Regions from separate parts of the Agarivorans sp. Z349TD_8 genome, predicted to be linked through region 3. Evidence: predicted binding sites of a transcription regulator. Region 3 holds the regulator's gene; each other region holds the start of a gene.

Region 1 (3,152 bases), 430 kb from region 3:
CGCCCAGTGCATTAGGCGACGGAAAAACCAAGGTCTTGCCATCTAGTTGTGTAGGGCTTGTGATATTGCTGTCTTTTTTTACAACTAATACGCCATAAAGCTTACGGCCATGATCGCGAACTAAAGGAAGATAACCAGCTTGCTGATTGGCAATCAGCAGGTGGTAAGGATTCATGTAAGCGAAGTCGTATTTGGCAGCGGCCAAGTCTTGCTCGAAATCAGGGATAGAGGTGGAGCCCAACAATTTAAATTTGTAGCCTGTTTTAGCGGTTAGCTGCAGCAGTATTGGATGCCAAATTTGATGCAGTTTATTGGTTTCAAATTGAGGCACAATCCCCACAGAGTAAACTCGCTCTGTTTGCGCTGTGTAACCAGTGGTACTGGTCGTACTTAAAATAAATAAAATAAGGGCAGTCAGTTGCTTCATCGGGCACCTACTTTAATTGGGGGGCATTATCAGCTTATTTTACAATATAGTCACAATGAGTCGTGTCATCGAGATTTCTGGTTATTTCTGGTGAGTATGTCACTTTTGGCAAACAAGATCGTGGCTTCTTGCATGGCTCAACTTATAAACGCTTGTTATGAGTGAGTACCATTATCATGTGTGGTTTTAAGGCGCATGAAAGTGGCGTTTGTGTAGAAAGTGGTCTTTATTTATTGGCGAACCAAGCGCTTGATTGGAGTTAATGGATGAAGGTTAAGGAGCAAGGAGTTGAAAAGTGGAATACATCAGTTTAAGTCCGTCGAATATTGCAACTGAGCATATCTGCTGTGCATTTTCGGATAAAAAGTGTCAACAAAGTTATCAGGCAAAAAAAGACTGGTTAACCCAACAATTTGAGCAAGGCTATGTATTCAAACGCCTCAATCAACGGGCAAAGGTGTTTATTGAATATGGTCCTGCCGAAACCGCATGGTTGCCGATCGTGGCGCCTAATTACTTGGCGCTTGGTTGTTTTTGGGTGTCGGGAAAATATAAAGGCCATGGGCATGGTCTATATCTTTTAAACCAAGCGATTGAAGATGCCAAGCAGCAGGCCAAACTAGGTTTAGTTGCGGTGGCGGGTCGCAACAAAAATCATTTTATGAGCGATAGCAAATGGTTAATTAAACAGGGTTTTGTGGTGTGCGATGAAACTGCGGATGGCTTCGTTTTACTCTGTTTAGCCTTCGACGAGGAGCCGGTACTCCCTAGCTTCGCTGCTCAGCTTAAAAGCCCGGGGCTTGTACCGCAAGGCTGTGTCGTCTATTTTTCTAATCGCTGCCCTTTTGCTGAATATCATGCGACTCAATCTTTAAGAGAAAGTTGTGAAAAACGTCATATTCCATTGACCGTTATTAAGCTTGATACTTGTCAGCAGGCGCAAAACTGCCCTTCTCCGGCAACCATCTTTAGTTTGTTTTACAACGGTCGGTTTGTGACGACAGATATTAGTGCATGTATGGATAGTCGGTTTGACAAATTCATTCAAGCTTAAGCTCGTATCGTATGATGAGGCGAATCTAAAGCTTGTTGCTGAAATGCTAATATTGAGCAGTTGTCGAGTTTTTTTACACATTTGCATCATTCCTCATGTACAGTTTTATTTACTTATTCGTAAGGCATTGAATTAAATGGTTATTTACTTGTTGGCTTAATTTTTGCTCTTGATGCGCAGACTGAGCGGTCGAGAAACCATCGCTTATCACGGTTTCACTTTGAAAACATTGAATAAATTTAGGCGACTTAGCAGTATCAGGAAAAGTTATATGTTTTATGAAAAATTTGGCCAAGCAGCAGTGATCGGTGTTGCCTTATTGTACTCAGCAGCTAGCCAAGCAACGCCTTTAAGTGATTACAATTTAATCCTCACTGGTGACTATAACTACCAAGGTGGAGAAGTCGAAGGACGAACCATTATTGGTGGTGACTTAAATGCCGCTGGGCAATCGCCAACTTTTGCGATTCGTGAAACCACCGTCCCTTTTGAAGATACGGTTACAGTTGCAGGCAATATCAATGCTTCGAATATTAACCTGAATGCTGGCAGCCTGACTTACGGTGGCAACTTAAATGTGAGCAACGTAAACCTAAATGGTGGCGGCTCCAGTGTGCAAAAAGTGACGGCAGGCGATCAAGCTGCCATGGCCAGTAATATGGCTGGTCTTGAGTCGCAACTACGTGCCGATTCCGCATATTTTTCCGGTTTAACTGCAAATGGTAGCTTTAGCGCTAGTCACTTGTCTTATAGTGGTAGCGATGATATGGCGGTATTTAATGTCAACTTCAGTGAGGTGTTTGCCCAAAATAACTCTTTGTCATTAGCGGCTGGCTCGGCTAAAACGGTGGTCATTAACGTAGCCGGCTCTGCGGTATCGGTAGCCGGAGGGGTCAACCTTACCAGCGGTTTTGGGATCTTAGATGATGGCCTGAACATTGGCGCGGCGAATATTTTGTGGAACTTCTACGAAGCAGAAACTATCGATTTTAACAGTATCGCCTTTGTCGGCGCGGTATTGGCAATGGATGCCGATTTGGTTGGTGGTGCAGTGTTTGATGGCAGTGTTGCGGCGGAGAGTTTCACCGGTGCCAGAGAATTCCACAATACCGGCTTTAACTGGCAAGAGCCGCAAATTCCTGCGACGGTGAGTGAAGGTTCGAGTTCTATTTTATTTGCCCTTGGCTTAGGCTTTGTGGTGTTATCGCGCCGCCGTAATTGCATCTAAAATAAGCTTTAGCTATTTTCCTGTGCGCCTGTGAACAGCCCCATGCCTTGCATGGGGCTTTTTTAGTGCCATTTCGAACGGTTTGGCCGTACTTTTTGAGGCGAGTATTAAACGCCTTCAGATGGCCCAATGGTTGTGTTTATCATTTGCTATTTTGCAAATTTGAGTATTGATAATGTGATTCACCTGTTAGCGCTCAATATTAGTAATATTCGGTTTAAAAACAAATGCTTAGTTGCTGCCTCGAAGCGTCGTTAACAAGCAATTATATTGAATCAGTTTATGAATGTAGATTATGGCCTCGCGGTCAGAGAGCTTTGCTTCATTGGATGGGAATTGCTGTTTCTCATCTCTAGTTAATACAAAATCTGCTCTGTTCGGAGGCGTTGACTCATATTTTACCGAATTATCAATTTGAGAGTGTGGCGCTGAATATTTTGTTC
Region 2 (3,152 bases), 1.5 Mb from region 3:
GACGACGAAACTGAGGTCGTACCGCTAAACGAGAGATCTCACATATTTCAGAGCGTTCAAATTGATCCGGATGGAATTTCGCGCCTTCAATTGCCTGCGCGCAGTATTTCTCGATAGGAAGTAATTCATCTTTATGACTTGGGGATACAATCCGCACACAACCTGCAAAATCCGCACTGGGTTTATGTTGGATCAAACAGAACCGAGAATATTCATCAAACTCATCTTGCTCCATCCCATCGTCTCGAATTGGCTCAAAGTTTAGTTCTTCACAATAAACATCATGACGGATCCTAAACGCTTCATGCACAATATCGGGACGATAAGCAACCACAGGACGCAGATACTCGGCAAAATGTTGAGCAATTAACTTTGCTTCTCGTTTCACTAGCAGTGAAATACCACTTCTCACCATCGGCCCAATCACCGGATAGCTTGCCAAATTTTTTATGTATTTATTACGAATCATAAGGCACTCTCAAAGCTTTCGATCTAAAGCAACCCACTCACTCGCCAGAGTTAAAAGCAGCTAAATAATATCAATGACAAGGACTCAAAAACAAAAAAGCGCAGTACTGGGCTGCGCTTTTAATATCAACTAATGACGCTAACTCTTAGCGACGTTTTTATTAAGCCTTAAGCACGGCGGCGCAAACCAGCCAAACCTAATAAACCTAAACCAAATATAGCTAAGGTACCAGGTTCTGTCACTTCTCTGGCTGAGATAGCAAATGCAGCTTCAAGAGTATTGGTATCATCTTCTTCAGTTAAGAAACCAATACAGGTTTTACCTTCTGGACAATCGACATTCTCAACGAATGTTAGACCTAACAAACGAGTTGTTAAGGTGTATTCATAATCGTCTAAGCCGTCTACAGGGATGGTGAAGCTATTGCTTAAGAAAATCGCATCACCTTCCTGAGTGAAAGAAACACTGTCGTCTAATACAATGGTAAATAAATCGGCACAACCAGCCTCATTGATACCAACTGCACCATCTAAAGTATCGCCATATTCACATACGCCGCCAGTAGGGTGGTTGTAGGTTTCTTCAAATTGAATTTCAAATTGTAGCGTTGGTCCAGCCGTTGGAGGCAACACCACTGGAGATGTTGGGCCTAAAAACAAACCATCGAATAAGGTCGCCGATACCAAAGTATCACCCGTTACTCCCCAGTTTTCATGGGTTAAACCAGTACCTTCAGAGAAAGCTAGAGCACCAACACCATTCACTACACTGGTGGTTACCGAGCCAGTTTTAGCATCGTCAACGATTAAAGAGCTTTGCAATTCGTTAGGGTTAACCTCTTTATAAGGTTGGCCCCAAGCCAATGTTTTAGGAAGCTCACCAGCAAAGAGTGTATCAAAGTCATCTAAGGTAGCACCCGAAGCGTTAATCCCTGTTGCGTCGCCAGCTTCTGAGACATAATCAGTGCCGAAACCCGCGTCGTTTAAGTAATCCCAATCCGTGATTAAAACAGCATTTGCCGAAAGGCTTGAAACACCTAAAGCTAATGCCATACCAGTCAATTTTAATTTATTCATATTGCCCGTCCATTTGGTCATCGCAGAGTTAAATACAAGTATATCAATGCAACTCAAATGCCAACTTAAAAAACGTTTATAAAACAATAATTTAAATAAAATGACATCCGTTTTCATGAGCAATATGTAAAATTTACTGACACCTCTAATCAAGCAACGACTCCCACTATATTTCAGCGAATAGTTGCTAAGTCCTCAATTTAAAACCACTTTTTTCGCAATCTTAAACACCAACCGTTGCAAAGGGTTCCGATTGCCCATTGGCCGCCAGGTTTTTTTAAAACGATTCCGGTAAGCATCAAAATGTAAACCATGGGGAGCGGTGACTAAATCACCTCGTTTTAAAAGGATTTTTAATACATAAGTCGCCGCCACGCCTGCACACAACTTCACTGCCATCGGCGTCGACGGTCCTTTCTTCGCGTGAAAATCGGCCTTACTTGGATCGACTAAATAAGGGCGCTGCAACATTGCGGGAGACAAACCAATTAAAAACTTAATATATTGCTCATTTTCATCTTGGCAATCTTCAAAACGGAAATACTCTTCGTAATTCATACCACCAGGCATGAAACACAAAAATGCACAGCCCATACCGAGGGGGGCAGCGGTCACCAAAGGGATGTTTTTCTCTAGGCACTTCTGAAAAACTAACTTACGTGCCGATAGGGCAAAAAAATCGAGGCTATCAACATAAACATCCACCCCCTCTAAAAACTGGTCAACATTATGCTCAAATACACCCTCAGGAAAACTACAGATCTCGGCTTCGGGATTAATATCTAGGCAAACACTTTCCATCACCTTAACTTTATCTTGCCCAACGGTAGACATGAATGCGCCCGCTTGGCGGTTAAAGTTATGCACTTCATATTCATCAAAATCTGAAATATTAAATTTACCGACACCTAAACGCGCCAAGGTAACAATATGTTCGCTCCCCACCCCACCGGCCCCAGCGATGGCCACCCGCTTCCCGCGTAATAGTTGCTGTTCATCGTCGGTAAGCCACCCTATGTTGCGCGAAAATGCATCTTCGTAATTGAAACTCATCATTATTCATCCCTGTTATAACGTTTTTATCACAACACTTTATTTGATGTTCTTTTCATACTAGCTTGCCCTAGCCTAGAGTAAAAATTAATATGAGGCAGCATTTCAAGGAATAACTCTATATGCGGCTCATTCCAGTCATCGTAAGTCTTATCATCTTGGCGCTATACAGTAGCACCGCATCAAGCCAACTTGCCGATACCATTGAGCAGATCAAGCCCTCGGTGGTCGGCGTGGGAACGTTCAACAAATTAAACTCACCAAGAGCCACCTTACGTGGTACCGGATTTGCCGTTAGCGGCAATGTCATCGCGACCAATGCCCATGTCATTCCCAAAACCTTAAATCAACAACAAAAAGAACGCTTAGTGGTATTTGTTGGCCAAGGTCGGTCTCCCCAACTAAGGTACGCAACCTTGCTGGCAAGTAATCAACAGCACGACCTCGCACTCCTGAAAATTGAAGGAGAACCCTTAAGGCCAATGCGCGTGTCAAACCAAACGGTAAGGGAAGGCGAGCGATATGCCTTTACCGGTTTTCCTATCGGGGCAGTA
Region 3 (3,152 bases):
TCTACCGTGAGGGATCGCGATGCCTTGGCCAATGCCAGTACTGCCCATGCGTTCACGATTTAATAAACTTTCAAATATACTTTTAGATGTGGTGTCGAGTTGCTTCGCAACCAGTTCACTGATCAATTCCAATGCTCGTTTTTTTGACGAACATTGGACTGCACTTTGGGTGCAGTCCAAGCTTAGTACTTTATCTATTTGCATTACTATGACTAATGTTTGGTGAGTTTTTCTTTATGCTTAATGACTTGGCGATCGAGCTTATCGATGAGGCTATCGATGGCCGCGTACATATCAGCGTGTTCTGAAGTGGCGAATAATTCACCACCATTTAGGTGTATAGTGGCTTCGGCAATCTGATTCAGTTTTTCGACATTGAGAATAACATGGACATTATTAATTTGGTCGAATCGTCGTTGTAGCTTAGTAAACTTAGTGTGGACATATTCTCTCAAAGACTCAGTGATTTCTACGTGGTGTCCAGTAAGGTTAATTTGCATAGATGTCGTCCCCTTTATAGTGGCCTTTAAATAAGGCTCTTACGTTGGTTAGAAGGTGGAATAGCCAATGACTCACGATATTTAGCTATCGTACGCCTAGCCACCTTGATGCCTTGATCTGCCAAAATATCAGCGATTTTACTATCGCTGAGTGGTTTACTGGTATTCTCGGCAGCAACCAGTTTCTTAATTAATGCACGAATGGCTGTTGAGGAGCATTCTCCTCCACCATCGGTAGCCACATGGCTAGAGAAAAAGTATTTGAGTTCGAAGATCCCGCGAGGGGTATGCATGAATTTTTGAGTCGTGACCCTAGAGATCGTGGATTCATGCATTTCAACCGCTTCGGCAACATCATTCAATACCATCGGTTTCATGGCTTCTTCACCATATTCAAAGAAAGCTTGTTGGTGATGCACGATGCAATTAGAGACTTTCAGTAGGGTTTCGTTACGGCTTTCAATACTCTTGATGAACCATTTTGCTTCTTGCAGATGGCTGCGAATAAACTGGGTATCGTTGGCGTTGGTCGAGGTTTTAGTCATCGATGCATAATGTGAATTGATGCGTAGTTTTGGCATCGCGTCAGGATTGAGTTCAACCACCCAGCGACCTTGACGTTTAATCACCGAGACATCGGGAATTACGTATTGGGCTTGATTTGGTTCGACGGCATTACCAGGTCTTGGCTCTAAGGTGTGAATCAGCCGCATCACTTCGCGTAGCTGCTCCTCTTTTAACTTGGTTTTACGGGCCAATAAACGAAAATCTCGATTTGCTAATACATCAATATGATTCGATACGATGTCTTTCGCTTCATTCAGCCAAGGTGTTTGTTCGCTGAAACGACTTAATTGGATGAGTAAGCATTCCTGTAGAGAGCGGGCAGCAATACCAACTGGATCGAAGTGCTGAATACGTTTAAGTACTGCTTCAATTTCATCTAACTCGACATCTAAATCATTATTTTCAATCGAACGTAGTCCCTCAAGTAATTGCTCACAATCTTGGGTCAGGTAACCTGATTGGTCGACTGCGTCGATGATGGCGAGGGCGATCGCTTGGTCTATTTCACTAAAAGGCGTGAGGCGCATTTGCCAGAGCAAGTGATCTTGTAAGGAGTCAACGGTTTCACCTTGAAACAACATGTCGTTGTCATCACTGCTGCTACCGGATGAAGAGCTGGCAGGAGCCGAACTCGCGCTGTAAATGTCATCCCAAGTTGAGTCAACCGGAAGATCGTCTGCGACGGTATCTTGACTAATCGCATCGCCAGTTTCCATCTGGCTGCTATCGATCTCCGTTTGGCTATTGTTTGCATCACTATTTTGCTCGCTGGCTGATTTAAATTCAGCCGAGTCTGCGTCATTTGCTTGCGCTTCATCTGCTTCTAGCAGAGGATTACTCTCCAAAGCTTCTTGGATTTCCTGCTGCAGATCCAGCGTCGAAAGCTGGAGTAAGCGTATGGCCTGTTGTAACTGGGGGGTCATGGTTAATTGCTGACCAAGACGCAACTGCAAAGATGCTTTCATTAATTACCGCTGTTCCTTCTTTTTATTATCGCGTTTGAGGACATACTTTAACTATAGCTTGAATTGTTCACCGAGATAAACTCGTTTCACATGCTCATTTTTAAGTATCTCCTCAGGTTTTCCTGAGGCTATCAGTTCGCCTTGGCTAACGATATAGGCGTGCTCACAAACATCTAGTGTTTCTCTTACATTGTGGTCGGTGATCAATACACCCAGACCGCGATCACGAAGATGTTCAATGATTTTTTTTATATCGATAACAGAAATAGGATCCACGCCTGCGAAGGGTTCGTCAAGCAAAATAAACTTAGGTGCGGCAGCTAGAGCGCGGGCAATTTCTACTCGGCGACGTTCACCGCCCGACAGACTCATGCCTAAATTCTTGCGAATATGACCAATATGAAACTCTTCAAGTAAGTCATCGAGCGCGCCCATTTGTTGTTGTTTATCGAGGTCTTTACGTGTTTCTAAGACCGCTAAAATATTCTTTTCTACCGAGAGGCGACGAAAGATAGATGCTTCTTGCGGTAGGTAACCTATGCCTTTGCGAGCCCGGGTATGCATGGCGGTACTTGACAGATCTTCGTTGTCAATTAGGATCCGCCCTTGGTCCCTTGGGACTAAACCAACCACCATATAAAAAGTGGTGGTTTTTCCAGCGCCATTGGGCCCTAATAAACCGACAATTTTTCCAGTTTCAACATTGAGACTCACGTTTTTAACGACCTTGCGCCCTTTGTAACTTTTGGCAAGGTTTTCTGCAATTAAGGTACTCATGGTTGAGGCGTGGCCTTGGGGGCAACTTTGTTGAGTTGTTGGGGTAAGAAAATGGTGGTCACCCGATTGTTTTGGTCGCCCTGAGCAACCATTTCTTGTTTGTTAATGCTGTATTTAATCATTTGACCTTTGACTAAGCTTTCTTCTTGCTTCAGCAGTGCATTGTTAGTAAGCGTAAGCGTTTGAGTCTTCAAATCGTAACGCACTTCGTTCGCCTCTGCTTCAATGGGCTTACCATTATCTAAGAGCTGATAGAAGGTGGCTGGTTTGCCTTTTGCTATCATCACTTCGCTGCCTTTTTGCTCACTTCCGATAACGCTCAGTTCTTCGGCGCGCATTTTTA
Region 4 (3,152 bases), 2.2 Mb from region 3:
CATCATATTGACATAATCGGTCAATGTTTTTTTAGCATCAGGGTCACTCTTCATAGTCTCTGGCGGATTTGCTAAGCGGCTCGGTGCACTGCTTAAAAACAGTTGGCCATCTTCATCCACCAGTCCCTCTAGATAACGCGCATTTTTAGCCGGACTTACGTTATTCGAAGGATCCACCACCATCACTTTCTGCATCGAAGAGCTATTGGAGCACCCCAACAACATCGAGGTGGTCATGGCAACCAGTATAATACCTTTCATGTCACGTCCTTAATCGTCCATTACGCTTAAGATATCGGCATGAAAGCGAAATTCTTTACTAAAATTGTATGGTTTTTTGACTCTCTAGGTGCCGAGTTGGAGCCATTGACATAGTAACCCGATATACCTCCCTAAAATCAAGTTGTAATTCGGTCACATACACATCATCAACAGCATAGGCATTAATCACCTTCGCACCTCGAATTACCCCAGCCACCGAAGCCGCTAAACGTTCATTGCCTAACACCAAATCACTCACAGTAGCGGTACTATCAATGTGTTGCCCATAAACTTGCTCGGATAATTCACGGTAAGCATCCAGCTTAGAGGCTTTCATCGCCCGTAATTGCTTGGTTGATTTATCGGCTCCCCTTTGTTGACTAATTGGCGCATAACCAACCGCATTCACTACCGTAAAATCGCCAGGAGGCTGATAAGTCCATTCAACCTGCTTGACCTGAGTCGTCGGAGTACAAGATAGCAATAACAATAGTGCTAAGCTAAAAGACCATATTTTAAAGTACAGTTTGTTCATGGCGTTGTAAGCTCCCATTCATGCTTGTGACTCGAGGAGAGCTTGCTCCTGCGCTATTTGGAATAAATTGATAAGCGGCCGACACCACTTGTTGACTGGCTAAATTTACTAGCCGCAAATTCACATGCCGCCCAGAGGTTGTTCGTTGAAAACTACCAACTACCACATAGCTTATTTGCATTTGTTCGCGTAAAAGTTCGGCATCGCGCGATAAAGAAAATTCACCGTAGCCGGGGTCCATCTGTAAACGTCCGGTGAGTCTTGCCTCAACCGTATGGATCCCCTCTCGGGATAAAGCGGCAAACATTGCCTCTGCAATTTGCCGCCCAAATCCATCACTGGATTGCAAGTTGTCCAAATCAACCACTGAACTAATCGCGACCGTATCTGTAGCACTCAACTCTAAATCATCGGTTAACTGCTTAGAAAGATTATCGACATGTGCGTACAATACTGCATCTTGTTGTTCCCTTGGTTCAACATAAGGATAATTAGTAATATGGTGTAAGCTGGTATTGCATCCTTGTAACGCAAGCACCGCCAGTAGTAAAGTCGTATAACGCATAGTAATCTCCTCCGACTAAACACTATTAAGCAATAACCATTCCAGTCAAAAAAATAACGCTTTTTTTAGGTACAGTTATTGCTAGTTAGTGACGAGGAGGGCCTTATGAAACTATTAATTTTAATGATCGCGATGCTAGTTAGCATTCCCAGTCAAGCAGTGTGGTACGAGGCAAAAGGTCACGCGACCATCATCAGCCAAGATGTTGAGCAGGCACGCAGCAATGCCACCCAAGAAGCGGTCAAACAGCTACTTCTGTATTCTGGCGCCTCGGTAACCAGTATTAGTCAGGTGACCGAAGGCAGACTCACCCTTGATCAATTGGAAGTTGTCTCGAAAGGCTCGTTGCATAACTTAAAAGTATTAGATGAAGGCCGTCGGGGACAGCAGTACTTTGTGGTCTTACAGGCCGATGTTTTCCCGGCCACAGGCCAATGTAAAGCCAGTGGCTTTAGTAAAAACCTGTTGTTACTCCCTCCTTACTTAAAACAACAGAATCAAGTACGAGTAGGACAAATTCACGAAATATCACCCGCCGTGGAGCAACGGACCTATGATATTGCCCGCCAGTTAGGGAGTCAGTTTAATATTAAGCACCCTCCCAAATTACCATTAAACTACCATCAACCGGGAGTGCATGACTTTATTGCGATTAAAGATATTGCTCATCGTTATGGTGCCCAATACCTTTTAGGGATCGAGCTGGAAAATATTTCACTAGATCAAGACTACGCTCCCAAACACTTTAACTTTAGTTACCCCCAACGCTATTTCATTATTAATGTGCGAGTCTATAACGCCATCGACCTAGAAGAGATTTACAACAAACGTTTTTCGGTGAATGCCCCTTGGGAATTTGACGCGCGTGAAATTGTCTCACCTCACTCGGCTAAATTTTGGCGCTCAGCTTATGGGCAAACGGTGAATGATACCCTGCAAACGGTGATTTCGGAGGTGGATGCCTTACTCGCCTGCCAGCCTTTACAGGGGAGTATCGTGAAGGTTCTCGGACCGGACCGCTGGCAAATTAACCTAGGTCATGCCAATCAACTAAATCCGGGGATGTTATTAAGTCTGATCCATCAAAATTATCATTGGGGACAATGGGAGATTCCCAGACAAGAACAACATATTGCCGATAGCATGGTACGCATTGAGCAGATTTACCAACAAAGTGCCATTGTGGTCGCCGTCGATCCAACCATGACTGCTAACATCCAACTTGGCGATTTGGTGAGTAAACAATAAAAGTTAGCGCTGTCTGTCTTTGATGATTGCCATACCAATCGCTTTAGATCCATTGAACAGAGGCTAAGCCACGAACGATGAAAAAATGACTTAACTAAATATTCGACCCGCTCCGAAGGAGCCAAAGATCCCGGTCCTTTTTCCTTGAAAGAAAGCTTGAGCGTACTTGGCTTATAAAACCAAGTGACATACTTGTAGTTCAACTTATGCTAATGCTCTGGGAAACGTAAAATCCCTAGCTTTTAACTTGGCGATGAAGTAATCAAACAGTTAGCCGAAGCTTTTCATACGTTTAAAGCTGGGTATAATGAACGCCGCAACACCAAGTACTGTAATATAGGGTTTGCAGAACCATCCCGTCCCCTTAGTTCAGTTGGATAGAACAAGGACCTCCTAAGTCTTAGACGTGAGTTCGAATCTCGCAGGGGACGCCATTTCGTTTTACTTTCCTCAAGATCTTCGGCGCAAACTAAAATTTTGCCGAGACTCGTAGATGTATAACAACTTAGAAAATCAAAAACCTCGAACGACGTCGAGGTTTAT

What was found. The regulator sigma-54, encoded in region 3, starts transcription at its own class of promoters, with help from an activator protein. The targets are predictions, from matches to a motif close to GTTGGCACGNNNNTNGNNT.
Region 1: the regulator sigma-54 is predicted to act here: its motif matches at 1,632-1,650, upstream of ACRRS1_RS20780 (choice-of-anchor A family protein).
Region 2: the regulator sigma-54 is predicted to act here: its motif matches at 1,592-1,610, upstream of ACRRS1_RS02960 (THxN family PEP-CTERM protein).
Region 4: the regulator sigma-54 is predicted to act here: its motif matches at 1,389-1,407, upstream of ACRRS1_RS08810 (FlgO family outer membrane protein).

Annotation. Positions count from the first base shown of each region.
Region 1 is NZ_CP194037.2:4,592,556-4,595,707, reverse strand. It holds gene ACRRS1_RS20790 (phosphate/phosphite/phosphonate ABC transporter substrate-binding protein) at 1-427, opposite strand, end outside; gene ACRRS1_RS20785 (GNAT family N-acetyltransferase) at 723-1,481, shown strand; gene ACRRS1_RS20780 (choice-of-anchor A family protein) at 1,753-2,709, shown strand.
Region 2 is NZ_CP194037.2:671,534-674,685, reverse strand. It holds gene ACRRS1_RS02965 (PEP-CTERM/exosortase system-associated acyltransferase) at 1-469, opposite strand, end outside; gene ACRRS1_RS02960 (THxN family PEP-CTERM protein) at 637-1,545, opposite strand; gene ACRRS1_RS02955 (ThiF family adenylyltransferase) at 1,741-2,601, opposite strand; gene ACRRS1_RS02950 (S1 family peptidase) at 2,721-3,152, shown strand, end outside.
Region 3 is NZ_CP194037.2:4,166,431-4,169,582, reverse strand. It holds gene ptsN (PTS IIA-like nitrogen regulatory protein PtsN) at 1-204, opposite strand, end outside; gene hpf (ribosome hibernation promoting factor) at 213-500, opposite strand; gene ACRRS1_RS18690 (RNA polymerase factor sigma-54) at 527-2,032, opposite strand; gene lptB (LPS export ABC transporter ATP-binding protein) at 2,084-2,809, opposite strand; gene lptA (lipopolysaccharide transport periplasmic protein LptA) at 2,806-3,152, opposite strand, start outside.
Region 4 is NZ_CP194037.2:1,936,598-1,939,749, reverse strand. It holds gene ACRRS1_RS08820 (FlgO family outer membrane protein) at 1-261, opposite strand, end outside; gene ACRRS1_RS08815 (LPP20 family lipoprotein) at 320-796, opposite strand; gene ACRRS1_RS08810 (FlgO family outer membrane protein) at 777-1,361, opposite strand; gene ACRRS1_RS08805 (flagellar assembly protein T N-terminal domain-containing protein) at 1,467-2,609, shown strand; tRNA gene ACRRS1_RS08800 (tRNA-Arg) at 2,968-3,043, shown strand.